Regions from separate parts of the Enterococcus sp. AAFC-DPL-5182 genome, predicted to be linked through region 2. Evidence: predicted binding sites of a transcription regulator. Region 2 holds the regulator's gene; the other holds the start of a gene.
What was found. Region 2 encodes HrcA, which represses chaperone genes, less so after heat shock. Its sites were predicted from a motif close to TTAGCACTCNNNNNNNNNGAGTGCTAA; they were not measured.

Region 1: the regulator HrcA is predicted to act here: its motif matches at 4,136-4,162, upstream of groES (co-chaperone GroES).

The regions. Positions count from the first base shown of each region.
Region 1 is NZ_CM177101.1:1,362,864-1,375,050, reverse strand. Features, by position in the region: gene AC4BB7_RS06340 (TraX family protein) at 527-1,270, shown strand; gene AC4BB7_RS06335 (RidA family protein) at 1,406-1,792, opposite strand; gene groL (chaperonin GroEL) at 2,127-3,755, opposite strand; gene groES (co-chaperone GroES) at 3,818-4,102, opposite strand; gene AC4BB7_RS06320 (hypothetical protein) at 4,373-4,555, shown strand; gene AC4BB7_RS06315 (CPBP family intramembrane glutamic endopeptidase) at 4,643-5,311, shown strand; gene AC4BB7_RS06310 (redox-sensing transcriptional repressor Rex) at 5,383-6,048, opposite strand; gene AC4BB7_RS06305 (ABC-F family ATP-binding cassette domain-containing protein) at 6,265-8,205, shown strand; gene AC4BB7_RS06300 (GntR family transcriptional regulator) at 8,226-8,861, shown strand; gene AC4BB7_RS06295 (quaternary amine ABC transporter ATP-binding protein) at 9,445-10,635, shown strand; gene AC4BB7_RS06290 (ABC transporter permease/substrate binding protein) at 10,628-12,187, shown strand, end outside.
Region 2 is NZ_CM177101.1:2,297,302-2,309,488, reverse strand. Features, by position in the region: gene AC4BB7_RS10770 (glycerophosphodiester phosphodiesterase family protein) at 1-870, shown strand, start outside; gene AC4BB7_RS10765 (hypothetical protein) at 999-1,229, shown strand; gene AC4BB7_RS10760 (LysR family transcriptional regulator) at 1,380-2,270, opposite strand; gene AC4BB7_RS10755 (LysR family transcriptional regulator) at 2,296-3,177, opposite strand; M-box (ykoK) riboswitch at 3,804-3,974, shown strand; gene mgtA (magnesium-translocating P-type ATPase) at 4,091-6,754, shown strand; gene hemW (radical SAM family heme chaperone HemW) at 7,000-8,157, shown strand; gene hrcA (heat-inducible transcriptional repressor HrcA) at 8,346-9,389, shown strand; gene grpE (nucleotide exchange factor GrpE) at 9,451-9,993, shown strand; gene dnaK (molecular chaperone DnaK) at 10,056-11,885, shown strand; gene dnaJ (molecular chaperone DnaJ) at 12,083-12,187, shown strand, end outside.

The DNA.
Region 1 (12,187 bases), 930 kb from region 2:
TTCCAATATGCACTCACTGCTCTTTACTGAAGCAAATAGGATATATAGAATAAATATCAGAATAAAATCCATCTATTTTCCATATTTCGTCAAAAACAACAACTAACGTTTCTCATTTTTTTATCAATTTTATTAAAAAAATGATAAAAAACAGATGTTTTACTTATAGACTGCTTCCTATTTTTGATATACAATGAATTAGTAGCTAGAAATCAAAGCTATTAGACAATTTTCAGTATTATTATTTTCTTATAACTGCTACATACAAGAAAGATCTTCATTACTTTAGCGCAGTTTTATTATAACAATATATCTTATTTTTTTCACCATTTAATTAAAATATATCTAATTCCGATATTATTTTTATATAATATCCAAAAACTGTTGATGATGAGTTTACTATAACTTTTATTGACAGTTTTTTATTTATTTGTTTCAAGGAAATTCTTCAATAATCAACTAATTTATAGAACTATCTGTGGTAAAATAAGACAACAAAATAACTTTTAGAAAAGGAGACACACGATTGGAAACTCCTCACTTTCTCTCTGGCAGCCAATTGAAATGGATTGCCATTTTTGCCATGTTACTTGATCACACGGCGAAAATCATTTCTTTTCAGCCTTCTCTAGCGATGTCGCTTCCTTTTGCTTCTGAACCTGACCCTTTGGCTGAATCACTTCAGGCTATTTTTCCAGTATTTATTCTAATTGGCAGACTTGCTTTTCCGATTTTTTGTTTTTTACTAGTGGAAGGGTTTCTCCATACTTCAAATACGAAACGGTACCTAGTACGTTTAGCACTATTCGCTTTAATTTCTGAGGTTCCTTATGATTTAGCTTTTTCGCACCAACTTATTGATTTAAGAAGCCAAAATGTCTTTTTTACGTTGTTGATTGGGTTGATTGTGATTATTGGGTTAAAAAAATTAGCTACACGATCTATGGCAACGACCATCCTTTCTTTGGGGCTGATCGGAACTGGTATTTTCTTGGCGGAATGGCTCCATACGGATTACGGTGGTTGGATCGGGGTTTTATTGATTGTCGTTTTGTATCTATTTAGAGATTTTCGTTTATTAAAATGTCTTTTAGGAGCAGTAATTCTTTTACAAAATAGCTTGTTTGGTCCAATCGCTTTCTTTCTAATCTATTTTTATAATGGCAAGCGTGGCAAACAGTGGAAGTACTTTTTTTACTGGTTTTATCCGGTTCATTTGTTCGTATTAACAAGCATTCAGCAGTTTTTGATTATGCCTTACTTCAATTAATGAATACATCTTTGTTAATAAAAAAGTAACCTAACATCGTTATATGTTAGGTTACTTTTTTCTGTTTATCCAATAGTTTCGCAATTGATCAGATAGCAATATTATCATATTTTTGGCGATTCTATTTGGGCACAATTACTTAGATTTTTTATAAACTACTACTTCTATTTCAATATCTGCACCCAATGGTAACTCCTGAACACCGACACATGTTCTAGCTGGAAAAGGTTCTTTGAATATTTTTCTATAAACTTCATTCATATCCTCGAAATACTTCATTTTCGTTAGATAGACATTAACTTTCACCACATCATCTAGGGCTACAGATGATGCTTTCATCACTTCTTGTAAATTAATAAAGCATTGTTTTGTTTGTTCTTTAATACTACCAGTTTCTTCAACATAAGTTGTGCTGTTTTTAGCAACTTGCCCTGAGAAAAAAATATAGTTTCCAGCATCAATAGCATGTGAATATGGTCCTGAAACCGATACATTTTTTCCTGTATAACTTTTTCTGTTCATAAGTATTCTCCTTATCAATCGTTTTGTGACTATCCTTCAAACCATTTGTTATAGAAACAAGATTAAGTTGCAGTTTTTTTAAATGTTTGATTCACAAAAACCACCATCTTTTCTTGTCCTTTAGGATTTGACTTTCCTTCGGTAACATCATCTGACTATATCGAATTCAGTCTAAATAAGGATGTAAATAACCTAAAAAAAATCGTCAAAAACCTCCTAAGTAAATATTTTTTAAACAAGTTCTATTAATTTGGCTCAGTTGCACCCCTTTGAACACTACACTTTTATGTATATAAAAAAGAACCTTGGATTATCAAGGTTCTTAATTTAGTACCTACATCATGCCGCCCATTCCCATTGAAGGGTCCATTGGAGGCATTGCAGCACCTGCTGGTTCTGGTTTATCTGCAACGACTGCTTCTGTTGTCAATAACAATGCAGCAACCGATGCCGCATTTTGTAATGCTGAACGAGTAACTTTTGTTGGGTCAACGATTCCTGCTTCCACCATGTTTACCCATTCGCCATTAGCCGCATTAAAGCCGATACCTAACTCGATATTTTTTAATTTATCTACGATTACTGAGCCTTCGTATCCAGCGTTTTCAGCAATTTGACGGATTGGTTCTTCTAAAGCACGAACAACGATTTTCACACCAGTTGCAACATCGCCTTCTGCTTCTAAAGCAGTGACTTTGCCGATAACATTCACTAGTGCAGTACCGCCACCAGAAACCATTCCTTCTTCAACAGCTGCACGAGTTGCGTTTAATGCATCTTCAATACGTAGTTTTAATTCTTTTAATTCTGTTTCAGTTGCAGCTCCAACTTTGACAACGGCAACTCCGCCAGCTAATTTTGCTAAACGTTCCTGTAGTTTTTCACGGTCAAAATCAGATGTTGTTTCTGCAATTTGGTTTTTGATCAATTGAACACGAGCATCGATCGCAGCTTTTTCTCCTGCGCCTTCAACGATGGTTGTATTGTCTTTATCTACAACAACTTTGCTTGCATTCCCAAGGTTTTCGATTGTCGTATCTTTTAATTCAAGTCCTAAATCGTCAGTGATCACAGTACCGCCAGTTAAAATAGCGATATCTTCAAGCATTGCTTTACGACGATCACCAAAGCCTGGTGCTTTAACTGCTACTACGTTAAATGTTCCACGAATTTTGTTCAATACTAATGTTGGTAAGGCTTCTCCATCAACATCATCCGCAATGATCAATAGTGGACGGCTTTGTTGTAAAATTTGTTCTAATAAAGGCAAGATATCTTGGATGTTTGAGATTTTTTTATCCGTGATCAAGATATATGGATTTTCTAACGCCGCTTCCATCTTATCATTATCTGTCACCATGTATTGTGATAAATAACCGCGGTCAAATTGCATTCCTTCAACTACATCAAGTTCTGTTTCGATACCTTTTGATTCTTCGATTGTGATGACACCATCATTGCCGACTTTTTCCATTGCATCAGCAATCAATTGTCCAACACGGTCAGAACCAGAAGAAACAGCTGCAACTTGAGCAATTGCTTCTTTAGAATCAACAACAGTTGAAATATTGTGTAATTCTTCAACAGCAGCTTTTGTAGCTAATTCGATCCCACGGCGAATTCCTAATGGATTAGCACCAGCGGTAACGTTTTTCAATCCTTCACGAACGATTGCTTGTGTCAAGACTGTCGCAGTTGTTGTACCATCACCTGCGATATCATTTGTTTTTGAAGCAACTTCAGAAACTAATTTCGCGCCCATATTTTCAAAGTGATCTTCTAATTCGATCTCTTTAGCAATCGTTACACCATCATTTGTGATCAATGGTGAACCAAAAGATTTTTCTAAAACAACGTTACGACCTTTAGGACCTAATGTTACTTTTACTGTATCCGCTAAAATATCTACTCCACGAAGCATTGCTGCACGTGCATCTTCTGCAAATTTAATTTCTTTTGCCATAATTCCTTCACCTCAAAATTTTATTTTTTCTATTTAAAATGCTTGATTACGTTAAACAATAATTATTCGACGATTGCAATGATGTCTTTGCCTGAAACGATCAGATAGTCGTTTCCTTCATATTTCACTTCTGTTCCTGAATATTTTTCAAACATTACTGTGTCGCCTTCTTTAACATCGGCAGGAACTTTTGTACCGTTTTCTAATACACGGCCTTCACCTACTGCGATAACTTTTCCTGTTTGAGGCTTTTCCTGAGCAGCAGATGCTAAGACGATGCCTCCTACTGTTTTTTCTTCTTCTTTCGCGACTTCAATAACGACGCGATCGCTTAATGGTTTTAACACAATAAATCCCTCCATAAAAAATATTTTCCTTTATTAGCACTCTTCATAACCGAGTGCTAACTCACACTATTTATAATACTCATTTCCCTTTCGTTTTGCAAGTCTTTTGACTAATTTTATAAAATAATTCTTTCATCATTTTTGAGTAACTCCCAGTTTTTGACAAGTTAAAAAAATCAGTATATTTCGTCCCATTGAACTTAAATAGCTCAATTTCTTCGCTATTCTTCATTTCGTGGTAAAATAAAAACAGAAAGAGAGGCGATTGAAATGAAACAACGGATCACTGGAGCTTTAACGATAACTGGACTTTATTTAATTATTGCGAATGTTGGTAATTTCTTCTTTGGGGTAAACCGACGTTTTGACTGGACAACTACTTTATGGGAAGCGGCCTTTTTCTTCGTATTTATCTTTCTACTACTAGGGTATCGAAATAATCATAAGAAATAATCATCTGCTAAAACAGTGGTTAGCTATGGTATACTTTTTGTATTCTGTAACTTTCGAAAGGAGTTTTGTTTTTATATGCCAAGAAATATGTCTATGAAGAACTTGAGTATTGCAACGATTTTACTGTATGGACTTGTGTTTTTTTCTCCATTTATTTTCAGACCATTTTCACCAGATATCATAATCGGAGGTACAACCTTCACTTATATTTTTGGTGCGAGCTTGATGATCTGGCTTTATTTCAAAAATAGAAGTTCTGCTACGACAATCGTTGAACAAGAAGCCAAACTAACTTCTCCAGTCTTCACTGCATTACTAGGTTTCAGCGGTATTTTAATCGCTATGATCATTCAAGCAGTTGTCTTTAGTATCGAAACAGCAATCACTGGGGCTAAACCTAGTTCAGAAAACACTCAAAATATTATTGCAATTATTCTGACTAATCCTCTGTTCATTTTAGCAACAACTATCGGTGGCCCTATTATGGAAGAATTTGTTTTCCGCCGTTCTTTGATTGGTTTGACAGAAAAATATACTGGCTTTTGGATTGCAGCAATCATTAGCTCTTCCTTATTTTCTGTTATCCATCAAGATGGCCATTTCTTTGTTTATTTTTTCATGGGTTTCTTTTTTGCCTATCTTTATAAAATAACTGGAAAAATCTGGACGTCGATCATTGCCCATTGCGGAATGAATACGCTGGTTGTGATCGCTCAGCTTGTTTTACACTATGGAAATATAGAACTACCTAAATAAACAATAGTACGAACAGAAAAAAAACCTGAGATCGCACTTTTAATAAAAGGTGAAATCTCAGGTTTTTCAAACTATTCTTTTTCTTCTTCAACATCCGTGTCGATTAATTCACTGTCATGGTGTAAGAAGTAAATCAACGTTTGTAATTCATTCGTCAAATCTACATTTTGAATCAACACATCAGGTGGTGCAACTAAACGAGCAGCGGTAAAGTTCAAAATCCCTTTCACTCCTGCATCCGCTAGCTGACTCACAACTTCTTGCGCTTTTCTAGCTGGCAAAGTCAAAATCGCTACTTCGATTTGCTGTACCCGAATTTGTTCCATCATATCACTCATTGGATAAACCGGAATCCCGTCGACAATTCTACCAACAATGTCGTCGTTAACATCAAATGCGCAACTCACTCGAATACTGTTGCTTTGATGGAATTTATATTTCAATAAGGCACTTCCTAAGTTACCCACACCAATCAAAGCTACATTCGTAAGCTCATCATCATTCAATGTTTTTGCAAAGAAGTTCATTAGATTCTCTACATCATATCCGTAACCACGTTTACCTAATTCGCCAAAATAAGAAAAATCTCGTCGAATCGTCGCGCTATCTACTTGCACTGCATCACTGAGCTCAGTAGATGACACTTTATTTTTTCCTGCATCATGCAAGATTCTCAAATAACGATAATATAGGGGAAGGCGTCGTGCCGTTGCTTTTGGAATAATTTGGTCTTTCACAATCGTACCTCCAATACTCTAAATATAGACAAATATCCACCTCTCATAATATCAGTTGTTCTAGATAAAAAGCAATCTAACAGCTCAGGAAAAGAAATATTTTTCAAACTTTCTTGAATTGTCCTAGAAAAATTTGTGCTCTTACTGTAGGATAGGTGCTTTTTCCAACCAATTTATGCTACACTAAAGGCATTGAAATAGAAATGAGGATGCCCCATGATTTTACTCCAAGCAAACCAAATCGCCCGTTATTTCGGCGCTGATACTTTGTTTGAAAACATACAAATGGAGATCAGCACAAATAGCCGGATCGCATTAGTCGGCCGCAACGGCGCTGGTAAATCTACTCTTTTAAAAATAATCGCTGGTATTGATGCACCTGATGCTGGTACGATTGCTAAAAATAAAACGGCAAGTCTAGGGTACTTAGCTCAAGATACTGGACTTGATTCTGATAAAACAGTTTGGGATGAAATGCTTGAAGCCTTTGTTGACGTGATCACAATGGAAAAACGAATGCGTGAACTAGAATTGATCATTAGTGAACTGTTGCCAGATGCGACAAATTATGAATCGGTCATGAAAGAATATGATCGATTGCAACACGAATTTTCAGAAAAAAATGGCTACGGTTATGAAAATGAGATCCGTTCTGTCTTGCACGGATTTGGATTTCAAGAAGAATTTTATTCTAAACATATCAGCACATTATCTGGTGGTCAAAAAACCCGTTTAGCTTTAGCTCGCATGTTGCTGCAAAAACCGGATATTTTAATTCTCGATGAGCCAACGAACCATTTAGATATTGACACTCTTTCATGGCTGGAAAATTACTTACCTAGCTATTCTGGTGCCCTTTTAATTGTCTCACATGACCGCTACTTTTTAGATAAAGTTGTTACTGAAGTCTATGAAATCAGTCGTCATAAAATGCGTTATTACAAAGGAAACTACTCTAAATACCTAGAATTAAAAGCAGAACAATTAACCAGTGAGTGGAAAGCGTATGAAAAACAACAGACTGAGATCAACAAGCTGGAAGATTTTGTTGCCCGAAATTTAGTTAGAGCATCAACCACAAAGCGTGCTCAAAGTCGTAGAAAAACACTGGAAAAAATGGAACGTTTAGATCGTCCTCAAGGGGATGAAAAATCTGCGAATTTCCTATTTGCTATCGAAAAAACTTCTGGAAATGTTGTTTTACAAGTAGAAGATGCTGCTATCGGATACGATGCTCGTATTTTATCTGAACCTGTATCTTTAGATGTTCGTAGACAAGAAGCCATTGCCCTTGTTGGACCGAATGGAATCGGTAAATCAACCCTACTAAAATCGATTATCGGAAGTATTCCTTTCATTAAAGGGAGCGCAACACTAGGTACGAATGTTCAAATCGGCTACTATGACCAAGAACAAGCGAACCTTCATGGAACGAAGACTGTTTTAGCTGAGCTTTGGGATGAACACCCCACGACTCCTGAAAAAGACATTCGCAATGTTTTAGGTAGCTTCTTATTTAGTGGAAACGATGTGGAAAAAACGATCCCTCTCTTAAGTGGTGGTGAAAAAGCCCGTGTCGCTTTGGCAAAATTATCGATGGACAAAGAAAACTTCTTAATTTTAGATGAGCCGACCAACCATTTAGATATCGATAATAAAGAAGTCTTAGAAAATGCTTTGATCGATTATGAAGGAACGCTATTATTTGTTTCACATGACCGTTATTTCATCAATCGAATTGCAACGAAAGTCATTGAACTTTCCGAAACTGGCAGTAAATTGTATTTAGGCGATTACGATTACTACTTGGAAAAGAAAAAAGAAGAAGAAGAACTCGCTGCACTATTGGCTGAACAATCCACTATTAAACAAGCCGAAACTGTAAAACCTAAAAATGAGTTTTATCAAAATAAAGAACAACAAAAAATACTCCGTAATCTAAATCGAAAAATTACACAAATCGAAGAAAACTTAGCAACTTTAGACACAACGATCGCCCAATTAGAACAATCAATGACCGATCCAGCACTTGTTGATGATCACGTAAAATTGATGTCATTAAATGAAGAGCTAGAATCGCAAAGAACACAACAAGAACAATTACTATCTGACTGGGAAAATCTTAGTTTAGAACTTGAAGAATTAGAAGATAAATAACTGATGAAAGGCGGTCAAACATGACTTCAAAACGTATGAATGTGACGAAACCAAAGTATCAGCAGATTGCTGTAGATGTCGCCGCTAAAATTGCTGATCAAACATTCCCAGTTGGCGATAAGATCCATGCTCGTTCTACTCTAGCTAATAAATATAGTGTTTCTCCTGAAACAGCCCGCAAAGCAATCAGTGTGTTAGTTGATCTTGAAATCGTTCAGGCGAAACACGGCAGCGGATTTTATGTTCATTCAATGGAAAAAGCCAAACTCTTCGTTGAACAATACCAAGATGTTCAATCGATCCACGACCTAAAAGACGATCTGATCGATAGTGTAAAAAAACAAAAAGAAGAGTTGAGCCATTTCTCAGAAATTTTAGATAAGCTTGTTGATCAGACCAAACGTTTTGACTCATTCAATCCGTTAAATCCAGTCACTTTTACATTAACAAACGATGCCGCTCATCTTGAAATGACGATCAGTGAGTTAAATTTATGGCAAAGCACTTCTGCTACTTTGATTGCAATCAAACACGGCGATGAATTGCTTGTCTCTCCTGGTCCCTATGCAAAATTAACTGCTGGCGATACGATTTATTTTGTTGGTCATGAATCCACATTGCAACGGGTCCAAAATTTTTTCTATCCGAATTCATAATACAAGAAGAACAATCGAACGAATATGTTTGACTGTTCTTCTTTTCTATTCTCTCATTCCTATGCCCCTAATTTGACAAAGTGACTACACGATGTTAACCTAGAATGGTCACTTTTTTTACAGAAAAGAAAATGATTTTCTTTACATGTGAATAAGTTTTAGCACTGTAGCTGATAAAAAGAGCGTTTGTAGCTATTTAGTTTTGTAGGATAACTTCGACTGAACGAGCCTATTATGCTTTTGCTTTGAAACACAATGAATAAAGTGAATTGATGTTGAAAAATACAAGGTGTAGCAAAGCGGAACGTTGTTAGCGTATGTTGTCTAGCTTCGCAGGCTAACTCCGACTGAAAAAAGATAAAATCCGATTGTGGCGAAAAGCGCCACCCTCTGATTTTCCTATTTTTCAGTCGGAGTTGGACGAGCCTGTTATGCTTTTAGTGTTATCTAGCTTCACGAGCTAGTCTCTCGGGAAAAAGATAAAATAAGGTTGTGGCGAAAAAACGCCACCCTCTGATTTTCCTATTTTCCTGTCGAGACTGAACGAGCTCGTTCAGCTTTTAAAATAAGGAGGAATTTTGTTTTGCCCAAAGTAAAAGTTTCGCATTTAACAAAAATATTCGGTAAAAAATCAAAGCAAGCACTGGAAATGATCAAGGAAAACAAAGATAAAACTGAGATCTTGAAAAAAACCGGTGCTACAGTCGGTGTTTACGATGTCAATTTCGAAGTAGAAGAAGGAGAAATCTTCGTGATCATGGGACTTTCTGGTAGTGGTAAATCAACTTTGATTCGTCTATTGAATCGTTTGATCGAACCAACTTCTGGAAATATTTTTATTGATAATCAAGACATTTCAAAATTGGATAAAGAAGGTCTTAGAGAAGTTCGTCGGAATAAGATGAGCATGGTCTTTCAAAATTTTGGCCTCTTCCCACATCGCACGATCTTAGAAAATACAGAGTATGGTTTAGAAGTTCGTGGTGTTCCTAAAGAAGAACGGACTGCAAAAGCAGAACAAGCGTTAGAAAACTCAAGTTTGTTGGCTTTTAAAGATCAGTTTCCTAATCAATTGTCTGGTGGAATGCAACAACGTGTTGGTTTAGCTAGAGCCTTGGCAAATGACCCAGAAATCTTATTGATGGACGAAGCCTTTTCTGCTCTTGATCCGTTGATTCGTCGGGAAATGCAAGATGAGTTAGTTGATTTACAAGAAAACGTGAAAAAGACGATCATCTTTATTACCCATGATTTAAATGAAGCCTTACGCATTGGCGATCGCATCGCTTTAATGAAAGATGGGCAAATCATGCAAATCGGTACTGGTGAAGAAATTTTAACGAATCCTGCCAATGATTACGTTCGTACATTCGTTGAGGATGTTGATCGTTCTAAAGTCCTAACCGCTCAAAATATCATGGTTCCAGCATTAACAACGAATATTGAAATTGATGGTCCAACGGTTGCCTTAACTCGTATGCGTCAAGAAGAAGTTAGTATGCTTTTAGCTGTAGATAAAAAACGTCAACTAAAAGGAGTCGTTAGAGCTGAACGCGCATTAGAAGCTCGTAAAGCTGGTAAGCCTTTAACGGATTATGTGGATACAGATATCACTTCTATCGACAAAGATATGTTAGTCAATGATATCTTCCCGATTATCTATGATTCACCTACGCCAGTTGCTGTAACTGACAACAATAAATTGCTTGGTGTTGTAATTCGAGGCAGTGTTCTTGAAGCATTAGCAGAAACAGAGGTGAACATCAATGAATAATTATCAATTACCTGTAGCAAGTTGGGTCGAAACGATCACAGAATGGATGACGAATACATTTTCTGGTGTTTTCAGTTTCTTCCAATCAACGGGTCAAAGTCTAATGGACGGAATCACTTCGCTATTAGTTGCGATTCCTCCCCTACTATTTATTATTATTTTAACAGCCATTGCATTTTTTATTTCAAATAAGAAAATTGGTTTAAGTTTATTTACACTGATCGGATTACTTTTCATTTATAACCAAAATTTATGGACAGATTTGATGAGTACCGTGACTTTAGTCTTACTTTCTAGTGTGGTATCGATCGTTATTGGTGTACCTCTTGGAATTTTAATGGCAAAAAGTAACAAAGCCCAAAGCATTATCACACCTATTTTAGATTTCATGCAGACGATGCCAGGTTTTGTTTATTTGATTCCTGCCGTTGCATTTTTCGGAATCGGCATGGTTCCTGGGGTATTTGCCTCAGTGATCTTTGCTTTACCACCAACCGTTCGTTTTACCAACCTCGGCATTCGTCAAGTTCCAAAAGAACTTGTTGAAGCGTCAGATTCATTTGGTAGTACAGGTTGGCAAAAATTATTCAAACTTGAGTTACCTTTAGCTAAAAACACGATTATGGCTGGTGTCAATCAAACGACTATGCTAGCACTTTCTATGGTGGTTATCGCATCCATGATCGGAGCTCCTGGTCTTGGCCGCGGCGTTCTTTCTGCCTTACAACGTGCCCAAGTCGGAAATGGTTTCGTTAATGGTGTTGCTTTAGTGATTCTAGCGATCATCATCGATCGTTTTACTCAGAATTTAAACAAGAAAAAAACAGCTCCAACAAAATCTAAACTATCAAAAAATCAAAAAATTGGCGGGATCGTGATTGCTGCTGTGGCAATTATCGCGTTGATTGGCGGCTCTACTCTTTTCTCTTCTGCTAAAAACGAAGAGAAAAACATTTCGCTTTCTTATGTAGAATGGGATACAGAAGTTGCCTCAACTCATGTGGTCGGCGAAGTATTAAAAGATATTGGCTACAATGTCTCACTAACACCATTAGATAATGCTATTATGTGGGAATCAATCTCAAAAGGCGAAACTGATGCAATGGTTGCCGCATGGCTTCCTGGAACGCACGGTGAGCAATACAAACAATACAAAGACAAAGTAGATGATTTAGGTGAAAACCTAAAAGGTGCCAAACTTGGCATCGTTGTTCCACAATATATGGATGTCAATTCAATTGAAGAGTTGAAAGATCAAGCAGGTAAAAAAATCACTGGGATCGAACCTGGTGCAGGCGTTGTGGCTGCAGCTGAGAAAACACAAAAGGCTTATAATAACTTATCAGATTGGTCAGTTGAAACCTCTTCTTCCGGTGCCATGACTGTCGCACTTGGGCAAGCTATCAAAAACAAAGAAGAGATCGTGATCACTGGTTGGTCTCCTCATTGGATGTTTGCGAAATATGATCTTAAATATTTAGAAGATCCAAAAGGCACGATGGGTAAAGAAGAATCTATTCATACAATGGCTAGAAAAGGCTTAGAAAAAGAA
Region 2 (12,187 bases):
CAAGAAACAACGTTGTTTCAAAATAGAAACTTGTCTAAAACAGCTAAACAATTACCAGCAAACAGTATGGCTTATGTGAAAGGGATCGTCTTTAATTCTGAAAAAAAAGTTTATCGAACGACTGAAGGCTATATTTCCGCTGAGAATATTGAAATTAGTGAAATGATGGATGATATACGTTATGTAGCTCATCGTGGAAATCATAAAGCAGCGCCCGAAAACTCTATCCCGTCCTTCCAACAATCTGATAGTTGGGGAATTGAAACGGATATTTGGCTAACAAAGGATAAACAGTGGGTGATCATGCATGATAGAACAGTTGACCGAATGACAAATGGTAAAGGGAAAATCAGTGATTTGACATTAGCTCAGATAAAAGCCTTACGCATCGATCAAGGATCAAATAAAGAAAATTATTCCCAAGAACAATTAATTGTTCCGACACTAGAAGAGTTTCTAACGATCATGAATAATAAACAGAGTATTCCTTTTATTGAAGTTAAGGCAAAGAATCTTGAACCGAGCGATTATGATCATCTTGCAAATTTAATTACTTCCTATGGTATGTCTAATACAGCGGTGATCATTTCGTTTGATTATCCAAATTTAGTGGAAATGAAAAAACGTCTTCCAGACACTCAGGTTCAATTGTTAGCTAAAACTTTAGATGAACAAATGATTACTCAAACGAGTAGTTTAGGTGGGAAAGCTGGTCTAGATATCAAATATGATAGTGTAGTGAATAGGCCAGACTTAATTGCTAAAGCTCAAAGTAAAGGATTGTCTGTTAATTTATGGGGAGTGCCTCAAAATGAATTTAAAAAGATGGAGGCATTAGGGATAAATAATTTAACAACGGACTATGACTAAGGAGTATTTAAGCCTTTTTGTAAAGGAATAGATTCATAAAAATTTTAGGATGGTTCATGTTTTTTATTCTGTCATAATGGACGATAAGCAAAAATAATTGCTTACTATTTTTTAGGAGGATAAAATCCATGAAAAAAATTATTTTAGGAACAACAATCTTATTTTGCTCAGTTGCTCTAGTAGGATGCGGTAAAAATGCGGAAAAGAACAATGATAAATCTGAAGGATCGTCGTCCTCCAGAATTGAAAAAAGTAGCAGTTCTCTAGAATCAAGCAAGAAAGATAAGCACGAAAAAACTTCGGAATCGAAAGAAGTTGGCAACAAAACTACAGAGTCCGTAGTAAAAAAGAAAAAGTAAAAAAACTGTTTAACAGGGGATAATGTAGAATCTACAAAATGATTTTTAAAAGTAGTGACTGAGTTGGTTTGTAAGGATGTGAGTGGGGATATAACTCAAAGAGTTATATCCCCACTCATATTTTTTTTAAGAATCAGTGTGTGAAATTCATTAAAAAGAAGTATCAATAAAAGATGATAATACTTGTTTTAGTTGATTTCCAATATATTTATTTTTAAGATAATAGATCGACATCACTCTGAGTGGGAGGCTTTCATCATTTATAGAAATGATGTCTAGATCATCCAAATGACGTTGTAAATATTGTGGGACGATAGAAAAAGTATCGGTGTTTTTTACCATGTAAAGAATCAATTCAGTGGTATCAACGTGAATATCCATTTCTTGAGATCTTGATGGGAGACTGTTTTTCATCCAATCATAAATTGTTTTCGTTTCAAGAAATGTTTGATTAAAGAATACAAAAGGATAATTATCAAATAAGTCTAGACTAATTGTTGCATGGTCGAAAACTGGGTGGCCTTTTCGCATGATGATTTTGTATTCATTTGAATAAATATCTATTTTATTTATCGTATCAGGTACATTTTTTATGGAAGGGCCAATTCCAATATCCGATTCTAATGTTTCGAGTGAGTGAAAGATATTATCTGAAATAATTGTATTGATTCTCAAATATTTATATTCTTGAAACAATGCTGAAAGAGTCTCATTTAATTTGAATTCTAGATCGTTTAAAAAAAGAGAAACATTAATCGTAGTTAATGCAGATTCTTTTGAAAAGGAGAGGTCATTGATCTCATCGCAAATATAGAACATTTCTTGTTTGATACGCCAACAATGACTTTCTAGTATTTTTCCAGCGGGGGTGAGTTGACATTCTTCTTTAGCTCTAAAAAATAGCGCTGCCCCGATTTCATCTTCAAGATTTTTTATTTGCTTACTTAATGCGGCTTGTGAAATGCCGAGATGATTGCTGGCTCTAGTGAATTGTTTTTGTTCGCAGAGTGTTAAAAAGTAGTTTAAATGGGTTAATTCCATGTTCTTTTCTCCTTTCAATTTGTTGTTAAAAAATAAATTGAAGTTGTTCGATTAGATCTTTATGTGCTTTTGAGAGAGGTAGGTCTGAATGATAACCAATAGAAATATTTCTGAAAGGTCCATCAATGATCTCGACTGATGTAATACTTAAATAATTCGGAATGGAATCTGCCAATGAGTAAGGAAGAAATGCCACGCCAAAGTCTTGATCGACTAAATTCAATATTGAGATTGTTGAAGGTAGTTCGTAACATTGATTATCTTTAAGTTCAGGATGGTTTATTTCTATCCAAGTTTTAATTATGTTCTTTTCATAGATTTGTTTTGAATAATTTATTAAAGGGGTTTGCAGTAAATGCTCTACTGACAATTCGTTTAGATAAGATAGTTGATTTTTTTTGCTAATGAAAACAACGTAAGATTCTGAAAAAATCAAACTACTTGCTATTTTAGAATTCTCTTCTGATAGAATACCGACTGCTATATCGATTTCTTTATTTTCCAGAGCTATTTCAAGGTTGTCGTAATAGCCATAATCAATAGAGGCTAATGGATATTTTCGGTGAAAGTCTGTTAGCATTTTTGCAATCAAATAGTCAGTGTCAGCTAAATTTGTTCCGATTTTGATGGTTGCTGTTTCTCCAGTATGGACAAGTAAATTGATTTCTGTGACAGCCATTTCAAATTCTTGAAAAATTTTCTCCCCTCTTTTTTTTAAAACAAGACCCTCAGGCGTTAAGGTGTTATTGCCGTAATCTCTCGTTATCAGTTGGGCGTTTAGCTCCTGCTCTAATTCTCGAATATGTGTGCTTAAATAAGGCTGAGAAATACCTAATTCCTCTGATGTTTTTGTAAAGCTTTTGTTTTTGCATAATGCTAAAAAATAGTCTAATTGTTTTAATTTCATTTGCTCATCTCCTTTACTCTGTTGAAAATAAATGCTGGTTCTCTTCAAGATAAAATAATTTGAGATGAAATAGTCATTTTTTTCAAAAAATATACAAAAAATTAATAGTATTTTTTTATTTTGAAATAATGACTGTTTTCTATAAAGGAAAAGAGCCCTTTTAATTGGTAATAGCCGACCAATTAAAAGGACTTTTATCAGTATTAGCTTACTGATAGGGAATAGTGAACAATTAGTGAATAGGTTGTTTCTTAGTTTAGTATAATTTTCTTTGGCCAATAGAGCCATTCTGTTTTATTTATAGTGCTATTCTTTTTTATGAAATTTGAACAATGAACTTTGGAAATATAAATCCCACTACGGGGGAAAGCCGAAGTGGGATCCATCAGAGCTTACTTTGTAAAAAGGAGTATGGATGTTACATAAACGAACTTGGGAGATTCGTTTATACAAATATAGTAAATAAAATGAACTGAATAAACTATTTCTTTTTTGTCATAGAAGTATTCTTTTTTATAAATGATTTAAAAAGGAAGATGGCGAAAAAATTACATTCAAAAAAAGTTATACAGGTATCGTTTTTTTTGTCTATAAATGTAAGGCATAATTCATTAGAATAACAGTGTAATTCTTCTTGTTAGGCGAGGCTCCTATACAAACACAGGCTACTGCCCAAAAATGTCGAGAGACGCCAATGGGTAGAACAGGAACTGTCGAATTAAGGCTTTTCTTAAGGTAGCTAAAAGCTTGGGCTTTTTACGTTGTATAGTGCCAAAACTCAACGATTATGGAGACTCACGGCAAAGCGGGCTGAGTTTTCAGTGCGCTTTTTTGTGTGGAAAGGATGTGGTGACGGTGCCAGAAGATAGTTCGATAAGCCAGAGATCAACTAAAAGAAAAGAGGATAATCTAGATGCAAAAAGAAATGAAGAACATGATCCATGAAAAAGCTTATCAAAAGATAGCGAATTTATCTATCGATAAAGTTTTAGAAAGCTTTTCCTCTTCGTGGGATGGCTTGAAAGCCCGAGAAGTTCAACACTCAAAAGAAAAATTCGGTATAAATAAAATTACAGATAATAAAAAAAAGTCCTTTATTTATACTGTGATAAAATCCTATGTCACACCATTTACTGTTGTATTGATGATACTAGCAACTATCTCGTTTTTTACTGAATATGTGTATGCTGAACCAAGTGAGAAAGACATTACTGGGGTTTTGATTATGGTGGTCATGGTTTTGTTAAGCGGCACTATGACTTTAGTTCAATCAGTGAAATCAAGTAATGCAGTCAGTAAATTACAAAATATGATTCAGATCACAGCGACTGTTACCAGAGAAAATAAAGAAATGGAAATACCTGTGGACGAAGTTGTTTGTGGTGACTTAGTTAATCTTGCAGCAGGAGACATGATTCCTGCAGATTTGCGGTTGATTCATGCGAAGGACTTATTCGTTTCACAATCAGCGATGACAGGAGAAAGTTTTCCAGTTGAAAAAAAAGTCAAAAATGTTACTTCTACAAATAATAATAACCAAACAGATTTTGATAATTTATTGTTTTTAGGCAGCAATGTCGTTAGCGGCAGTGGTGTTGGTGTAGCTGTTCGGGTTGGGGATAATACACTCTTTGGAAAAATTGCACAAGATGTTGCAGATGATGAGAAAAAAACAAGCTTTGAATTAGGTGTAAACAAAACGACATGGTTATTGATTCGTTTTATGATGGTGATTACGCCAGCAGTATTTTTGATCAACGGAATCACAAAAGGCGATTGGGGTGAAGCCTTAATGTTTGCTATTGCAACGGCTGTAGGGCTTACACCAGAAATGCTGCCAATGATCGTTACGACTAATTTGGTCAAAGGTTCTAGGGATATGGCAAAAGAAGGAACGATCATGAAAAACGTCAACGCGATTCAAAATTTTGGTGCCATGGATATTTTATGTACGGATAAAACTGGCACCCTGACACAAGACAAGGTCATTTTAGAATATCATTACAATACCTCATGCCAAGAAGATCGGGAAGTATTGCGTTCTGCTTTTTTAAATAGTTATTTCCAAACTGGTCTGCGTAATTTAATCGATAAGGCAATTATTGAAGCATCATCGAAAGAGTTATCTATCGATGAAGAAGATTATTTTAAAATTGATGAAATTCCTTTCGACTTTAATCGTAGAAGAATGAGTGTTGTTATTAAAAATAGAAGATCGAATCAAAGCTTTTTGATTACTAAAGGAGCAGTTGAAGAAATGCTACAAGCATGCTCTCATATCAATCAGGCTGGAGATGTTGTTCCGATCACACCAAAAATAAAAAAACAAGTATTGAAAACAGTGAAGGAATTAAATGAAGATGGTCTGAGAGTCTTAGCGATCGCAGATAAAAAAGTCAACAATCAATTAGATGACTATTCTGTTGCAGATGAACAGGAACTGATTTTACAAGGGTATCTCGCTTTTCTAGATCCTCCTAAAGAAACGGCTGCTGCTGCTATTCAAGCATTAAAAAGTAACGGAGTTTCTGTAAAAATTCTAACAGGTGATAATGAATTAGTAACACGTTCAGTTTGTAAAGAAGTTGGTCTGGGGACTGAAAAAATGATCGATGGTTCAGCAATTTCTAAATTATCTGAATCAGAACTAGAACAGATGGTCAATAAATATACTATTTTTACAAAAGTAACACCTGATCAAAAAACAAAAATTGTTAAAGCGTTGAAGAAAAATGAACAAACAGTTGGCTTCATGGGGGATGGAATCAATGACGCAGGAGCTATGAAAGTCTCTGATGTTGGAATTTCTGTAGATACGGCAGTTGATATTGCAAAAGAATCGGCTGATGTGATTTTGCTGCAAAAAGACTTAATGGTTTTAGAACAGGGGATTATTTCTGGACGCAAAGTCTTTAGTAATACAATGAAGTATATCAAAATGACAGCAAGTTCAAATTTCGGGAATGTATTTTCTGTTATTCCTGCGAGTATTTTTTTACCATTTTTACCAGTTGCGCCGATTCAATCACTATTTTTGAATTTGATTTACGATACATCTTGCATGTCGGTTCCGTGGGATAACGTGGATAAAGAGTATGTCGAAAAGCCTAAGAAGTGGGAAGCCAAATCAATTGGTTCATTCATGAAATGGTTTGGACCGACAAGTTCTGTTTTTGATATCGTTACTTATCTATTTATGTATTTTATTATTTGTCCAACTATCTTAGGCGGTGGATTTTTCTCATTAGCAGCCGATCAGAAACTCTTATTTATCGCTATTTTCCATGCAGGTTGGTTTATTGAGTCTTTATGGTCACAAATGTTGGTACTTCATATATTGAGAACGCCAAAAATACCATTCCTTCAAAGTAGAGCTTCAGGCATCTTGACGCTCGTCACTTCAGTTGGAATTTTAATTGGAACAATTTTGCCGTTTACGAATTTAGGAGCAAGTATTGGTTTTGCACCACTTCCAGGAAATTACTTTTTTTACTTGATTCCAACAATCATTGCGTATTTACTCTTAGTAACAGTGATCAAGAAAATATATATAAGAAAATATCAAGAATTACTCTAGTCAGAAAATACAGAGTTTTAACTGGGCTATTCTATCAAATATCAGACACTTTGATTTCGCGGGAGATATCAAAGTGTCTGTCTTTATTGTATAGTGTCATTACTTTTAAAAGGGGAGCGGAAGAATGAAAAAGCGGGAAATTATGAAGCAAATTAAAACATTTTATCATTGAGTGTGGTAAGATAAGAGACGTCTTCTATATGATGTAAAATAGCAAGACACTCTAAAGTGGAGGAAGAAATAAATTGAAAAACAATTCTAATAGCACCTCAGCATATATACATATTCCGTTTTGCGAACATATCTGTTACTACTGTGACTTCAATAAAGTTTTTTTAGAAGGACAACCTGTAGATGAATATATTCAAAGTCTTTTAAAAGAAATCCGATTAACGAAAGAGCACTATCCAAGCAATGATACCAAAACAATTTACATTGGAGGGGGAACACCTACATCGTTATCGGCGAATCAATTAGCAGTTTTATTAGAAGGTGTACGAAACTTACTCCCTTTTGATCCTAAAAATGAATTTACAGTGGAAGCTAACCCTGGAGATTTAACACAGGAAAAATTACATGTAATGAAAGAATATGGTGTGAACCGCTTGTCTATGGGCGTACAAACTTTTGATAATCAATTGTTGAAGAAAATTGGAAGAAAACATACAGCTGAAGATGTGTACGAAACGATGAAATTTTTGGAAAAAGAAAATTTTTCAAATGTAAGTATCGATTTGATCTATGCTTTGCCTGGACAAACACTTGAAGGATTCCGGGATACGTTGAAACGTGCGATCGAACTTGATTTACCTCACTATTCATTGTACTCACTAATTTTAGAAAATAAAACAATGTTTATGAATTGGGTTCGTCAAGGGCGCCTACAGTTACCAGATCAAGAAGTTGAAGCCCAAATGTTTGAAGAAACGATCATCGCAATGGAAAAAGGCGGCAGACATCAGTATGAAGTGAGTAACTTCGCATTAAAAGGCAAAGAAAGTCAGCATAATTTGATTTACTGGGATAATGAACACTATTATGGGTTTGGCGCTGGAGCAAGTGGCTATTTAGGACATACTCGCTATCGAAATCACGGACCAATTCAGCATTACCTAAAACCTTTACGTGATGATCAGTTACCAACTGTTGAAAAAGAGATACTAACATTGAATAATCAGATGGAAGAGCAACTTTTCTTAGGATTGCGCAAAAAAGATGGTGTCTCTAAAGCGCAATTTAAAGAAAAATTTGGTGTTACGTTAGAGCAAGTTTATAAAGAAAAGATCCCTAAATTGATTGAAAAGGGGTTATTATTGGAAGATGATACGTCTATTCAACTTTCCGAAAAAGGCTTATTTGTTGGAAATGATGTTTTCGAAGAGTTTCTAATCGACAAAGAATAAAAAAGAAAAAGTACAGAGCTGTTTTTGAATAAAAACCCTCTAGTGCTTTTTTTTTATCATCGTTTAGCACTCGATGATAAAGAGTGCTAAAAAAGTGTGTTTTTCTCTTGACAATTATACAAGATGTTGATATATTAATAATTGTATTAGCACTTAGATGCCATGAGTGCTAATGAAGGGTGGTAACTATGATAACGGAAAGACAAAAGAATATTTTGCGACTTATCATCCAGGGATACACAAATACAGGAACTCCTGTAGGATCAAAGAAATTGATGGAAGAAGGAATTAAATCAAGTTCTGCAACGATTCGTAATGATATGAAAGCTTTAGAAGAACATGGATTATTATTAAAGACACATTCTTCGTCTGGTAGAATTCCTTCAATGGATGGTTATCGTTATTACGTGGATCATTTACTAAGGCCGGCTGAAGTTGAACGTGATGAGTTAGAAACGATTCGTCGTTCTTTTGGCAAAGAATTTCATGAAATCAATGATATCATTGAACAATCGGCTGAGATCCTTTCAGATTTGACTAGCTATACAGCATTTTCGTTAGGACCAGAAGTGAAAGAACGGAAATTGACAGGTTTTCGTATCGTTCCTTTAAATGATCGCCAGATTATTGCTGTGATCGTTACAGATAAAGGCAATGTGGAAAGTCAGGTCTTTGCGATTCCGTCATCTGTATCTAGCCAAGATCTAGAGAAGATGACCCAAATCATCAATGATAAACTTGTAGGACAACCGCTATTGACTGTTTATCATCGATTAAGGACGGAAATTCCGATGATTTTACATCGTTATTTTCAAACGCCTGAAGGGATGATGAATTTATTCGATGCAATGTTAGGTCATGCTTTTGAAGAAAAAGTATTTGTCAGCGGGCGCATGAATGTTTTAGATTTCGGGATGAAACAAGATATCGATCAATTAAAATCTGTCTATTCTTTTATGCAAAATACAGATGCACTTACACATTTGTTGACGACAGATGAAAAGACAGATACTCAAATAGCGATTCGGATCGGTTCGGAAATAGGCAACGATCTGCTGGATAATATGAGTATGATCACTGCAACGTATGAAGTATCCGGTCACGGTAAAGGAACGATTGCTTTATTAGGTCCGACTAGTATGCCGTATTCAAAAATGTTTGGTTTAGTGGATGTTTTTCGCCATGAACTAGCTACAAAGCTTGGTGCTTATTATCGTTTTCTTGATGAATAAGCTAAAAGTTTAAATATAGAATTCTATTAATTCTACGGAAATGAGAAGGGAAGTTGCCAGAGTGAGTAATAAAGAGGAAACAAATGAAGAATTACAGGAAGAACGCATGGAAGCTATCGATGATTCAGGAGTTTCAGAAGTAGAAGCTGAAATGACAGAATTAGAAAATGCTCAAGCTGAACTATCAGAAATGGAAGATAAATTCCTAAGAGCTCGAGCTGAAATTGCCAATATGAGCAACCGTTTTAAAAATGAACGTGAATTGCTTGTTCGTTACCGATCGCAAGACTTAGGTAAAAAATTATTGCCTTCGCTTGATAATTTAGAACGTGCGATGGCAATCGAAGTCGATGATGAGCAAGGCGCAAGCTTGAAAAAAGGTATTTCGATGGTTCTTGAAAGTGTACAAGCTGCACTGAAAGAAGAGGGTATTGAAGAAATTCCAACAATGGGTGAAGTATTCGATCCTAATTTACATCAAGCAGTTCAAACGATTCCAGCAAGTGATGAAACACCTGCAGATACAATCGTTGAAGTCCTACAAAAAGGATATAAATTACATGACCGCGTTTTACGAGCAAGCATGGTTGTTGTTGCACAATAACAAGGAATGTTTGCATAATATAAATTGAAAAAATTAAAATAGAAGATAGGAGATCATTAATTATGAGTAAAATTATTGGTATTGACTTAGGAACTACAAACTCAGCAGTTGCAGTATTAGAAGGCGGAGAAGCAAAAATCATTGCAAACCCAGAAGGTAACCGTACAACACCTTCAGTAGTATCATTTAAAAATGGCGAAATCCAAGTTGGTGAAGTGGCAAAACGTCAAGCAGTGACAAACCCACATACAATTGCATCAATCAAACGTCATATGGGCGAAGCTGGCTACAAAGTTGAAGCTGATGGCAAATCTTACACACCTCAAGAAATTTCTGCGATGATTTTACAATACTTAAAAGGCTTTGCAGAAGAATATTTAGGTGAAAAAGTGGATAAAGCTGTTATTACAGTTCCAGCTTACTTCAACGATGCGCAACGTCAAGCAACAAAAGACGCTGGTAAAATCGCTGGTTTAGAAGTAGAACGTATTGTTAACGAACCAACAGCTGCGGCATTAGCTTACGGTTTAGATAAAACAGATAAAGACGAAAAAGTCTTAGTATTTGACCTTGGTGGTGGTACATTTGACGTATCAATCCTTGAATTAGGTGATGGTGTGTTCGACGTATTATCAACTGCCGGTGATAACGAACTAGGTGGAGATGACTTTGATAATAAAATCATCGACTACATGGTAGCAGAATTCAAAAAAGAAAACGGTGTTGATTTATCTAAAGATAAAATGGCTGTTCAACGTTTGAAAGATGCTGCTGAAAAAGCGAAAAAAGATTTATCAGGTGTTACATCAACTCAAATTAGCTTACCGTTTATCACAGCAGGAGACGCTGGTCCATTGCACTTAGAAATGAACTTAACTCGTGCTAAATTTGATGAATTAACAAGTGACTTAGTAGAACGTACAAAAACACCTGTACGTCAAGCATTGAAAGATGCTGGCTTGAACCCTTCTGAAATCGACGAAGTAATCTTAGTTGGTGGATCTACACGTATCCCAGCTGTAGTAGAAGCTGTTCGTAAAGAAACAAACAAAGAGCCTAATAAATCAGTGAACCCGGATGAAGTAGTAGCAATGGGTGCTGCGATCCAAGGTGGCGTTATCACAGGTGATGTTAAAGACGTTGTATTATTAGACGTAACACCATTATCATTAGGTATTGAAACAATGGGTGGCGTATTTACTAAATTGATCGATCGTAATACAACGATCCCAACAAGTAAATCACAAGTATTCTCAACTGCCGCTGATAACCAACCAGCCGTAGATATCCATGTATTACAAGGTGAACGCCCAATGTCAGCAGATAACAAAACATTAGGTCGTTTCCAATTAACAGATATTCCAGCAGCTCCTCGTGGTGTGCCTCAAATCGAAGTAAGTTTTGATATCGATAAAAATGGTATCGTAAACGTACGTGCGAAAGATTTAGGAACACAAAAAGAGCAAACAATCACAATCAAATCTTCTTCAGGTTTATCAGATGATGAAATCGAACGTATGGTGAAAGATGCTGAATCAAATGCTGAAGCAGATAAAGCACGTAAAGAAGAAGTTGATCTACGTAACGATGTTGATGCTTTGTTGTTCACTGTTGATAAAACATTGAAAGAATTAGAAGGCAAAGTAGACGCTGATGAAGTGAAAAAAGCAGAAGATGCTCGTGATGAGTTAAAAGCAGCTGTTGAAGCGAATGATATCGAACAAATGAAAGAAAAACGTGATTCATTAAACGAAATCGTTCAAAACTTAACAGTAAAACTTTATGAACAAGCAGCGCAACAACAAGCGCAAGAAAATCCTGAAGCTGCACAAGGTGGAGCAGATGATGTTGTAGATGCTGACTTTGAAGAAGTAGAAGGCGACGATAAATAATCGTTAACAAGCTGGCAAAGACCAAAGTCATCGCTTTGGTCTTTGCCTATCTTTATTTGTAGATAAATACTGGCAAATGAAGGGAAGCTATTTTGCTTTTGCGTGATTTGTGGTATGATTACAACGATGTTTTTATACAAATAAGTTGGCGTCGATCCTATTTTAGAATAAATGGAATAATAGTTGGAGGGGAACTAATGGCTACGAAAAGAGATTATTATGAAGTGCTTGGCCTTGCCAAAGGTGCTTCAGATGATGAAATAAAAAAAGCTTACCGAAAGCTTTCCAAGCAATATCACCCA